One region of the Pseudoalteromonas lipolytica genome, then DNA from elsewhere that is predicted to be linked to it. Evidence: riboswitches for the same ligand, from Rfam matches in the RefSeq annotation. Region 1 holds a riboswitch; the other holds the start of a gene.
The links. Region 1 has a riboswitch for lysine ahead of lysC (lysine-sensitive aspartokinase 3). Riboswitches for the same ligand answer to the same signal wherever they lie in the genome.
Positions count from the first base shown of each region.

Region 2: another riboswitch for lysine. It lies ahead of dapA (4-hydroxy-tetrahydrodipicolinate synthase); the one in region 1 lies ahead of lysC (lysine-sensitive aspartokinase 3).

Region 1 is NZ_CP032090.1:2,150,041-2,154,469, reverse strand. Features, by position in the region: gene D0907_RS09805 (hypothetical protein) at 1-769, opposite strand, end outside; gene nhaD (sodium:proton antiporter NhaD) at 918-2,165, shown strand; lysine riboswitch at 2,251-2,423, shown strand; gene lysC (lysine-sensitive aspartokinase 3) at 2,505-3,884, shown strand; gene D0907_RS09790 (4'-phosphopantetheinyl transferase family protein) at 3,861-4,429, opposite strand, start outside.
Region 2 is NZ_CP032090.1:287,617-292,045, reverse strand. Features, by position in the region: gene D0907_RS01375 (protein adenylyltransferase SelO) at 1-1,037, opposite strand, end outside; gene D0907_RS01370 (DNA-3-methyladenine glycosylase I) at 1,046-1,741, opposite strand; lysine riboswitch at 1,924-2,119, shown strand; gene dapA (4-hydroxy-tetrahydrodipicolinate synthase) at 2,257-3,141, shown strand; gene D0907_RS01360 (2,3,4,5-tetrahydropyridine-2,6-dicarboxylate N-succinyltransferase) at 3,156-3,896, shown strand; gene D0907_RS01355 (PLP-dependent decarboxylase) at 3,896-4,429, shown strand, end outside.

The DNA.
Region 1 (4,429 bases):
GCAGCTCTTCACGCAGTGGCATTAGCATATCAGCACTTTTACGCAGGCTTTCGCGACCCACTAAATGCATTTCTAAAATACGCGTTCGAAGTTGCTCAAGCATGCGTTTGTCTTGGTATGACTTTCCGAGCCGATCAATTTGTTCAATCTGTAGGCTTATTTGCATTTCAATGGTGTTAAAACAAGCATGAAAATCGCCACGTATATCAACCATTTCAAGCATTGGCTCTATGTATTCGTCAAACGCTTCTATAACAGCTTGATAGCGTTTTTGTAGCGATTGTACTGCGTTATTAGCTTTAGCTTGTTCAACAATATTTAAAATAGCGTTTTCGTTATGGCTAAACAGTTTCATTATTTTGCGAACCCGATCATCCATAATTCGGCTAAAGCGACGCAGCTCGTCGTAATCTTCAATTTCTCCGGCTTTTGCTAAGCGGTTGCCCAAGCGTGCTAAGTCATCAACTAATACGTTGATCTCTTGTGCTAAACCCAAATGCTCTTCTTGCAATAAAAAGGTTGCAAAGTCAGCAATTGCGCGGTTGATTTCTAATTGCGAAGATTTTGCCAGTGGAATAATAATATCTTGATTCAATAAACGATTTGTTTCTTTATAAATGCGTTCATTTGACCAGCTTGGCTGTTTTTGTTTTATCGCATTTTGTACGTCTTTTAAGCTGAAATCAGCCATCTTAAAACGTTTAAATAAGAGTTCTAACACCCCCCAATGCTCTGTAAGGGTATTTAATAACTTTTTAGCTGGGATCATACGGCTCCAGTAAATCAAAATTTTGGTGTTAGCGTTTAGTAGTAATTTATGTAATTGAGAATAGTTTTATGACTTAGATGCTGCTAGAATCCGCGCCGAAACACTCGACTTACAATTTTTACATTTTTATAAAGGTTGTTCAAACACCATGGTAACCCCACTTATCCTAACCCTGATAGCGGTGGCATTTTTGCTTATCGTTATAGAGGATATTATCCATGTAAACAAGGCCAAAACGACGCTTTTTTTTGGCACTTTATGCTGGATTATCTTGTTTATCTCTCCAATTCATGGGCAAAGCCCAGAAACTATACAACATCAACTTGATCACAATATTTTAGAAATTGCTACTTTGTGGTTATTCCTAATGGCTGCTATGACCTTTGTCGCTTATTTAAACTCGAAAGGGTTTATTCAAAATATTGTTCACAAAATTATGCCAAATCAAATCAGCGAACGAAAGCTGATGTTTTTGATTGGTGGTTTTGCGTTTTTGTTTTCTTCTATTTCCGACAATATCACAGCAACATTAATTTCGCTTGCAGTTGTGATGTCGCTAAAGCTTGATCCAAAAAAATTAATAAAATACGCGACCCTCATTGTATTCAGTGTGAACTCTGGTGGGGTATCACTTATTACGGGTGATGTAACGACCTTAATGATTTTCCTTGATGAGAAAGTCACCATCGGTAACTTGTTATTGCTTATTGTGCCTTCACTTGCAAGTGTGGCGCTATTGGCTGTTATGCTATCTGCGGGGATGTCAGGGAATGTCGTATTCGAAAAACAAGCGGTCCGCCGCATAGAAAAGACCGACATCACCATTGCGGTGATCTTTTTCTCGACGATTATCGCAACCCTAACACTCAGTGTGCTTTATAGTGTGCCACCACTATTAACCTTTTTATTTGGTTTGTCGTTAATGTTTTTAGTGGCGCAATTTTTAATGCGCAAGAAAGACGTTAACAAAAAAATTATTGATTATATTCGTGAAATTGAATACGACACGCTCTTATTCTTCGTGGGTGTATTGCTACTCGTAGGTGCGCTTAAAGAAGTGGGTATGCTGTCTAAATTTACGCACTTATATGAGCTTATGGCGCCTGAGTATGCAAACTACTTAATGGGCTTGTTGTCGGCTGCGGTTGATAACGTGCCGCTAACGGCTGCATTACTGAAAGCCGATATTGTCATGAGCCCTCAGCAATGGTTATCGTTTACCTATGCAACAGGTGTGGGAGGCTCAATGCTTATTATCGGCTCTGCAGCGGGTATTATCGCAATGAGTAAAGTAAAAGCATTAACGTTTATGAGTTATTTAAAAATGTCGCTGTATTTATTAATAGCTTATACAACGGGTTATTATGGCTCATACCTAGCGGGAAGTTTTATTTAATACTTGACAGCTAGACGTCTAAACGATAAGTTTCAAAGCCTGCTTTTTATAGCAGGCTTTGTTATTTTAACCAGGTGTTAACTTAACATTCAGAAGAGGTGCGATACTTAGGTATTTAATGTGAGGTGACGATTGCCAATGACCATTAAAGAGGGAAGTACTCGCCGAGGAAAGTAATCGGTCGTCGCGGTTATTTTTCGGTTTATGGGGCTGAATCCTCAAAACTGTCACCAAACTAGGTGGAGAGCTTCTGGCAGTGGACTACTCTTTTTTATCAAAGCACCCCTTGCCGAGTTCTTCTTGAATTAATGTGGATTGTTACCCACAAAAGGAGACGACATGAATACCCAATTAGCCGCCAACTCGAAATCAGATTATGTAGTTGCAAAATTTGGTGGCACCAGTGTAGCTAACTTTGACGCCATGAGTCGTTGTGCAGAAATTGTCTGTGCAGATAATCAAGTACGCGTTGTTGCAGTGAGTGCAAGTGCGGGCGTAACCAATCATTTAGTTGCACTGTGTAAAGATGATTTAAGCGCAGCACAGCGCGATGAACACATCACAGGTGTTATTGCTATTCAAGAAAATATTTTAGCCGAGCTGTCGCTGGATGCCGATTTAGCTCATGGCTTTGATGAAACCTTAAAAGCATTTCAAACGCTTGCAGCAGCAGGGGCTAAATCGGCCGCTGAGCAAGATGAACTGCTGAGCTTTGGTGAGCGCTTGTCATCTTATTTATTTACTCAAGTACTGCGTGGTCAGGGCTTAGATGCTGTGCGATTTGATGTGCGTAAAGTCTTAAAAACAGATAGTCAATTTGCAAAAGCTACCCCAAACATTGCTGCAACAGCCGCGGCGGCGCAAAAATATTTAGTGCCCTTATTAGCAGAACAAGTTGTGGTAACCCAAGGCTTTATTGGCAGTGATGAGCACAACCAAACAACCACGTTAGGCCGTGGTGGTTCTGACTACAGCGCGGCATTGCTTGCAGAAGCAATTAACGCTAAAAGTGTGCATATTTGGACTGATGTAGTGGGTATTTTCAGTACTGATCCGCGTTTATGTGTAAAAGCCACGCCTATTGCACGACTAAGCTTTGACGAAGCAGCTGAAATGGCAACATTTGGGGCAAAAGTATTGCACCCCGCGACTATTTTACCGGCAAGTCGCAGCCATATTAGCGTGTTTGTTGGCTCAAGCCGTGAACCGCAATTAGGGGGCACATGGATTGAAAAAGAAAAGTCAGAGCAGCCTGGTATTCGAGCAGTCACACAGCGTAAAAACCAAATTCTTTTAACGGTTAAAAGCCCAGAAATGCTTTTAGCCAGTGGTTTCTTAGCGCGTGTTTTCACTATTTTAAGTGAGTTTAATATCTCGGTTGATTTAGTAACAACCTCTGAAATTAGTGTGGCAATTACCTTAGATAACGCACCTAACGCATCACGCCCAGAGCTTGATCAAGCCTGTTTAGATAAACTCTCTGAGTTTTGTCATGTATCGGTTGAGAATAACTTAACGCTGGTAGCATTAATTGGTTCAGAAATTCAATTACGTCAGCAAGAAACTAACTTAATGCAGGTATTGAGTGATTTTAATATTCGCTTAATCTGCCATGGTGCAAGTAAACATAACCTGTGCTTTTTAGTTGAGCAGAGTGAGTCTGACCTTGTTGTTCAAGCTATTCATAGTCGTTTATTAGAAAGCCAAAACGCGGCGTAAGTCGTCAAATGTCATAAAAGAGCACTGCCAGTCAGTGCTTTTTTGTGCCACCACGCTAATATCAAAATCATTTACGGTTCGGCTTGATGCGGTCAAGCTATGTTTTTCAATTTCCTCAAACACATTTGGGCTCAAGAGCTTAGCGATAGGCTGTGCAGTTGCTTTGGCCAACGCTTCTTTGAGTGTCCAAATTCTAAAAAAACACCCAGCTTGCTCGTTTATATCGTTAAAGGCGCTAATTAGGTTGACTTCCTCTTGGTGATAAAAGTGTTTGGCAAGTTTTACAAAGGGACGTGTTTTTGTGCAGTGTTCAATATCGAAACCAAATTTATGTTGCTCAGGGTTGAGTGCTGCGCCGATAAAACCACGCGAATGCGATAAACAGGCCCAAATGGGCTCACCCTCAGGCGTGTGTAGTTTAAGCTTGCTGTCTGCGTCATCAAATTGGCTTGAAATGTCGCAAAGAGGTGTGTTTTTAAATGCTGGAACGCTGAGTTTTAATAAATACTTAAGTGTTAACCGTGTGGCAATGTACTCTTGTTTTG
Region 2 (4,429 bases), 1.8 Mb from region 1:
TGATCGCCTGCCTGCTCGCCATCTAAACCTAACTTTAGTCGCCACATGGTATCAAATGCCGTGTTAAACTTAGCAGCAAAGCCATTTATAATCGCTGATAATTCACTGAGCGCACGTTCCTCATCTTTAAAAAGCGGTAATAAGCTTTCTGCAAGACGCGCGCAATTCCAATTTGCAATAGTTGGTTGATTACCAAAAGCATAACGTCCTTGGTGGTCAATAGAGCTAAAAACTGTTTCTAAATCAAACTGATTCATCATTGCACACGGGCCATAATCAATGGTTTCACCACTAATTAATGTGTTATCTGTGTTCATCACACCATGAATAAACCCAATTCGCATCCAGCCCACAACAAGCTCAATCTGCTTATCGATTACCGCCGCTAAAAAGTCTGTAATACGCTGCTCACCTTCACTTTTAATATCAGGAAAATGACAACTAATTGCGTATTCAACTAACTTTTCAAGTCCTTCAATATCACCCTGAGTTGCTAAATATTGAAATGAACCAACACGGATATGGCTATTCGCGACACGCGTTACAACGGCACCGGGTCGTGGGGGTTGTCGGTAAACAGTTTCTCCAGTCGTTACAACAGCAAGGCAACGGGTAGTTGCAATATCTAAGGCCGCCAAGGCTTCACTCATGATATATTCACGTATGGCAGGGCCTAGTGCACAACGACCATCTCCCCCACGCGAAAAAACCGTTGCACCTGCACCTTTTAATTGCAAATCCCATAATGCGCCATGTTTATCTTCAATGGCACCAAGCAAGTGCGCACGACCATCCCCCAAACGCGGCGAAAAATGACCGAATTGATGACCCGAATAGCCAAGCGCCACAGGCTTTACAGCGTTATCTACCTCTGAGCCACTTAAACGTTTTGCTAAAAACTCAGGGTCAGTGCTAATGTCAAACTCGCGGGCTAAATTAGCATTAAATAGCAATAAGTTCGGGTCAGAAACCGCTGTTGGGGTGTCTTCAATTGCTAACAGATCACTAATGTCTGTATATCGGGTGTGCAGTTTCATATTATTCCTTAGGGTGTTGCAATGCCTACTCGGTTATCACCCACTCCATAAGCAACTAATTGACTCAGTGCTTGCAGGCTATAACCACTTTGCTGCTGTAGTTCATTGAAAAAGTTCTGCGCCGCTTGCTGTGATTTTTTGGTCTGCAATCCCCCATCAATGAGCTGATGAGCACGAAGATAACTTTCCACATCTCGCGAGAGCAAAAAGGTATCTTTTCCCATCGCGCGCAACGCATAAGGGCCGGTGTTCCCGCCTAAGCGTGCGCCATGCTTCTTCAAGTAAGCCCATAAACCAATAATGTTGTCGCTGGGCCACTGTGCAATAAATTGGCTAAAGCTTGCATTTTTTTCAGCGACTTCATGGATCATGTAAGCATTTTCAGGAATTGTTTGCACTTTTTTGAAATTGCGAATAATTCGCTCATCCATCGCTTTTTGTTCGAGCATATCAGGTGGCATCATCAATAGTTTTTCGACGCTAAAGTCCCAAAATACTTCACGAAACCCCGCCCATTTATTATTGATTACAGACCAATAGAATCCACTTTGAAATACCTTACGAGTGAACTCCTCCAACCATAAATCATCCGCTATGTTAGCAATATCAGCATCATCGAGCGGGTTTGATAACAGTGCATGCAGCATTTCTTCACTGCCTTTTCTTTTAACGGCTCGTTGATAAATGTCGGTAAACTTTTCCATCATTCTTCCAATTCGTCTGCTTCGTTCTAAGTGTACGTAAAAACGAAGTTATACGTAACCCGATTGCTTAATTGGTCAATAAAAAACAAATCCACCGCCTTGACACCTAGAAGGCTAAAATGCTTTAATCAGCGCCAATACCCTATTTCATTATGTTGGCTTTAACGTTAAAGCGAGCATAAAGGGCTGGAAGAGGTGCGTTATTCAGGTAGCGTATGGGAAGAGCACAGACTCTGTTGATCATACGTGAGGGGAAATTAACGCCGAGAAGTAACACCGTTTGTGAGGTGCTTATTTCGGGCGACTGGGCTGAATCCCAGCGACTGTCACCAACAATAGCAATGCTATTGATAAGTTTGGTGGAGAGCTTCTGGTCTTAGTATAATAAGGCCGTCGCGTCTTTATTATTTTAAGCCCATTCGCTCTTCGAATTATACCTTGTTCGAATGACGACATGCGGCTCCATTCAATTGTTTCCGTACTGACTCTTCGAATACCTTATAAGTTCGTGAGAGATGATCAACAATTTTGATTTAAACGACTATCCATTATGGACAGCGCTAATCACGCCATTTTCTGAATCTGGCGAGGTAGACTACATCGCCCTTGAACAGCTTGTGGCTGAACAACAAGCTGCCAACAATGGTATTTTATTGCTGGGCAGTACCGGTGAAGGGCTTGCTCTTTCACTCAAAGAACAACAAGCCATTGTTGAGCACGTATGCCAGCTAACCCCTAGCGTACCGCTTATGGTTGCCGTTGGTGGTATGAACCTTAAGCAACAAGTTGCGTGGGTCGAGTACTGCAATCAACTGCCTATTCATGGCTACTTGTTAGGTTCACCACTGTATGCAAAGCCTGGCGTTATTGGCCAAACTCATTGGTTTGAAAGCTTACTAAATGCGAGTAAACACCCATGTATGCTATACAACGTACCTGGACGCAGTGCTGTTGAGATTTCACCTACCGTCATTAAAAACCTCGCCGATCATAAAAACCTGTGGGCACTTAAAGAAGCCAGTGGTGACATCGGCAAATTTGAAGGCTTTAGAACGGCCTCACCTAAGCTCGCCATTTTTAGTGGTGACGATGCACTGATGCCATATTTTGCGCAAGCGGGTGCTAAAGGCTTAGTGTCAGTGGCGGCGAATGCATGGCCAAGTCAAACTCATGAGTTTGTTAAACGAAGTTTAAGTGGTCAACATCCCAATTTATTCACCGATTGGTCTAGCGCAATTCAAAGCTTATTTGCTGTCGCAAACCCAATTCCCGTAAAAGTACTGATGCACCTGCAAGGTAGAATAAACACCCCGCAATTACGTCCACCGCTGACTCATTTAGAGCTTGAGCATACAGACAGCATCACCCACGCAAACAACACAATTTTATCTTGGAACTAAAAACAGGTTTTATCATGAGCTGGTTAGCATTATTAAATAACTTAGAATCGGGCACAGTACGTGCCGCAACACAAGACGAGAATGGCAACTGGCATGCCAATATTGAAGTAAAACAAGGCATTTTAGAGGCCTTTAAAAATGGCACAAACACGGAGTTTCCTGGTGGATTTGTTGATAAACACAATTTAGCCCCTCAAGGCTTTGCCGCAGATGCAGGTGTGCGTATGGTCCCTGGCGGTAGCAGTGTTCGCCGAGGTGCGCACGTTGCTAAGGGCACGATCATTATGCCACCCGCATATGTAAACATCGGAGCATTTATTGATGAAGGGACTATGGTCGATAGCCACGCTTTAGTAGGGTCATGTGCACAAGTGGGTAAAAATGTTCATCTGAGCGCAGCGGTTCAGTTAGGTGGCGTACTTGAACCAATTGGTGCCAGTCCTGTGGTTATTGAAGATGATGCATTTATCGGCGCAGGTTGTGTGATTGTAGAGGGCGTTGTCGTTAAAAAAGGCGCAGTGCTTGCACCGGGAGTCCGCTTGTCTGCGACCATTCCAGTCTATGATTGCGTGAACGAACGCCAATTAGAAAAAGGCGAACCAATCCCTGAGTACGCTATTGTGATCCCAGGCTCTCGCCCTGCTTCCAATGCATGGGCTCGCGAGCAAGGCCTCAGCATGTCATGTGCGCTCATCGTAAAATACCGTGACGAACAAAGTGACGCGTCATTGTTATTAGAAGAGGTTTTACGTTAATGAGCTTTTTGAGCACGCCCATCAAGCAAGCAGTTGAACAAGTTTCAGCGCACCTTGATACGCCATTTTTTATCTATGACCTTGATAAATTAACGACACATTTAAAACAACTCACTGCCCAAACCGATGTGAAACTGTGGTATGCCGTTAAGGCTAATCCCCTGTCTCGCATTATTCAGTGTTTAGACAGTGCGGGGTTTAATTTTGATGTGGCGAGTAAAGGTGAACTTGAGCAAGTACTTGCTCAAGGCATCAATAGCGAGCGCGTGCTCAACACAGGGCCAGCAAAGAGCCCTGCACAAATTAGTCATTATATTGCGCGAGGTGTGCGTATTTTCGTCGCCGAGAGCATTAACCAAGTCCGTTGGCTAAACGAGCAAGCCACAAAAGCTAACTGCCAACTGCAAGTATTATTGCGTGTACAACTTCGCTGGCCAGACAGCGAAAAGAACCCGCTTGGTGGCGATAGCCTCACTCCTTTTGGCCTTGGTTGTGAAGAGTGGCACGCGCTTAATGTCAATGACTACCCAGCA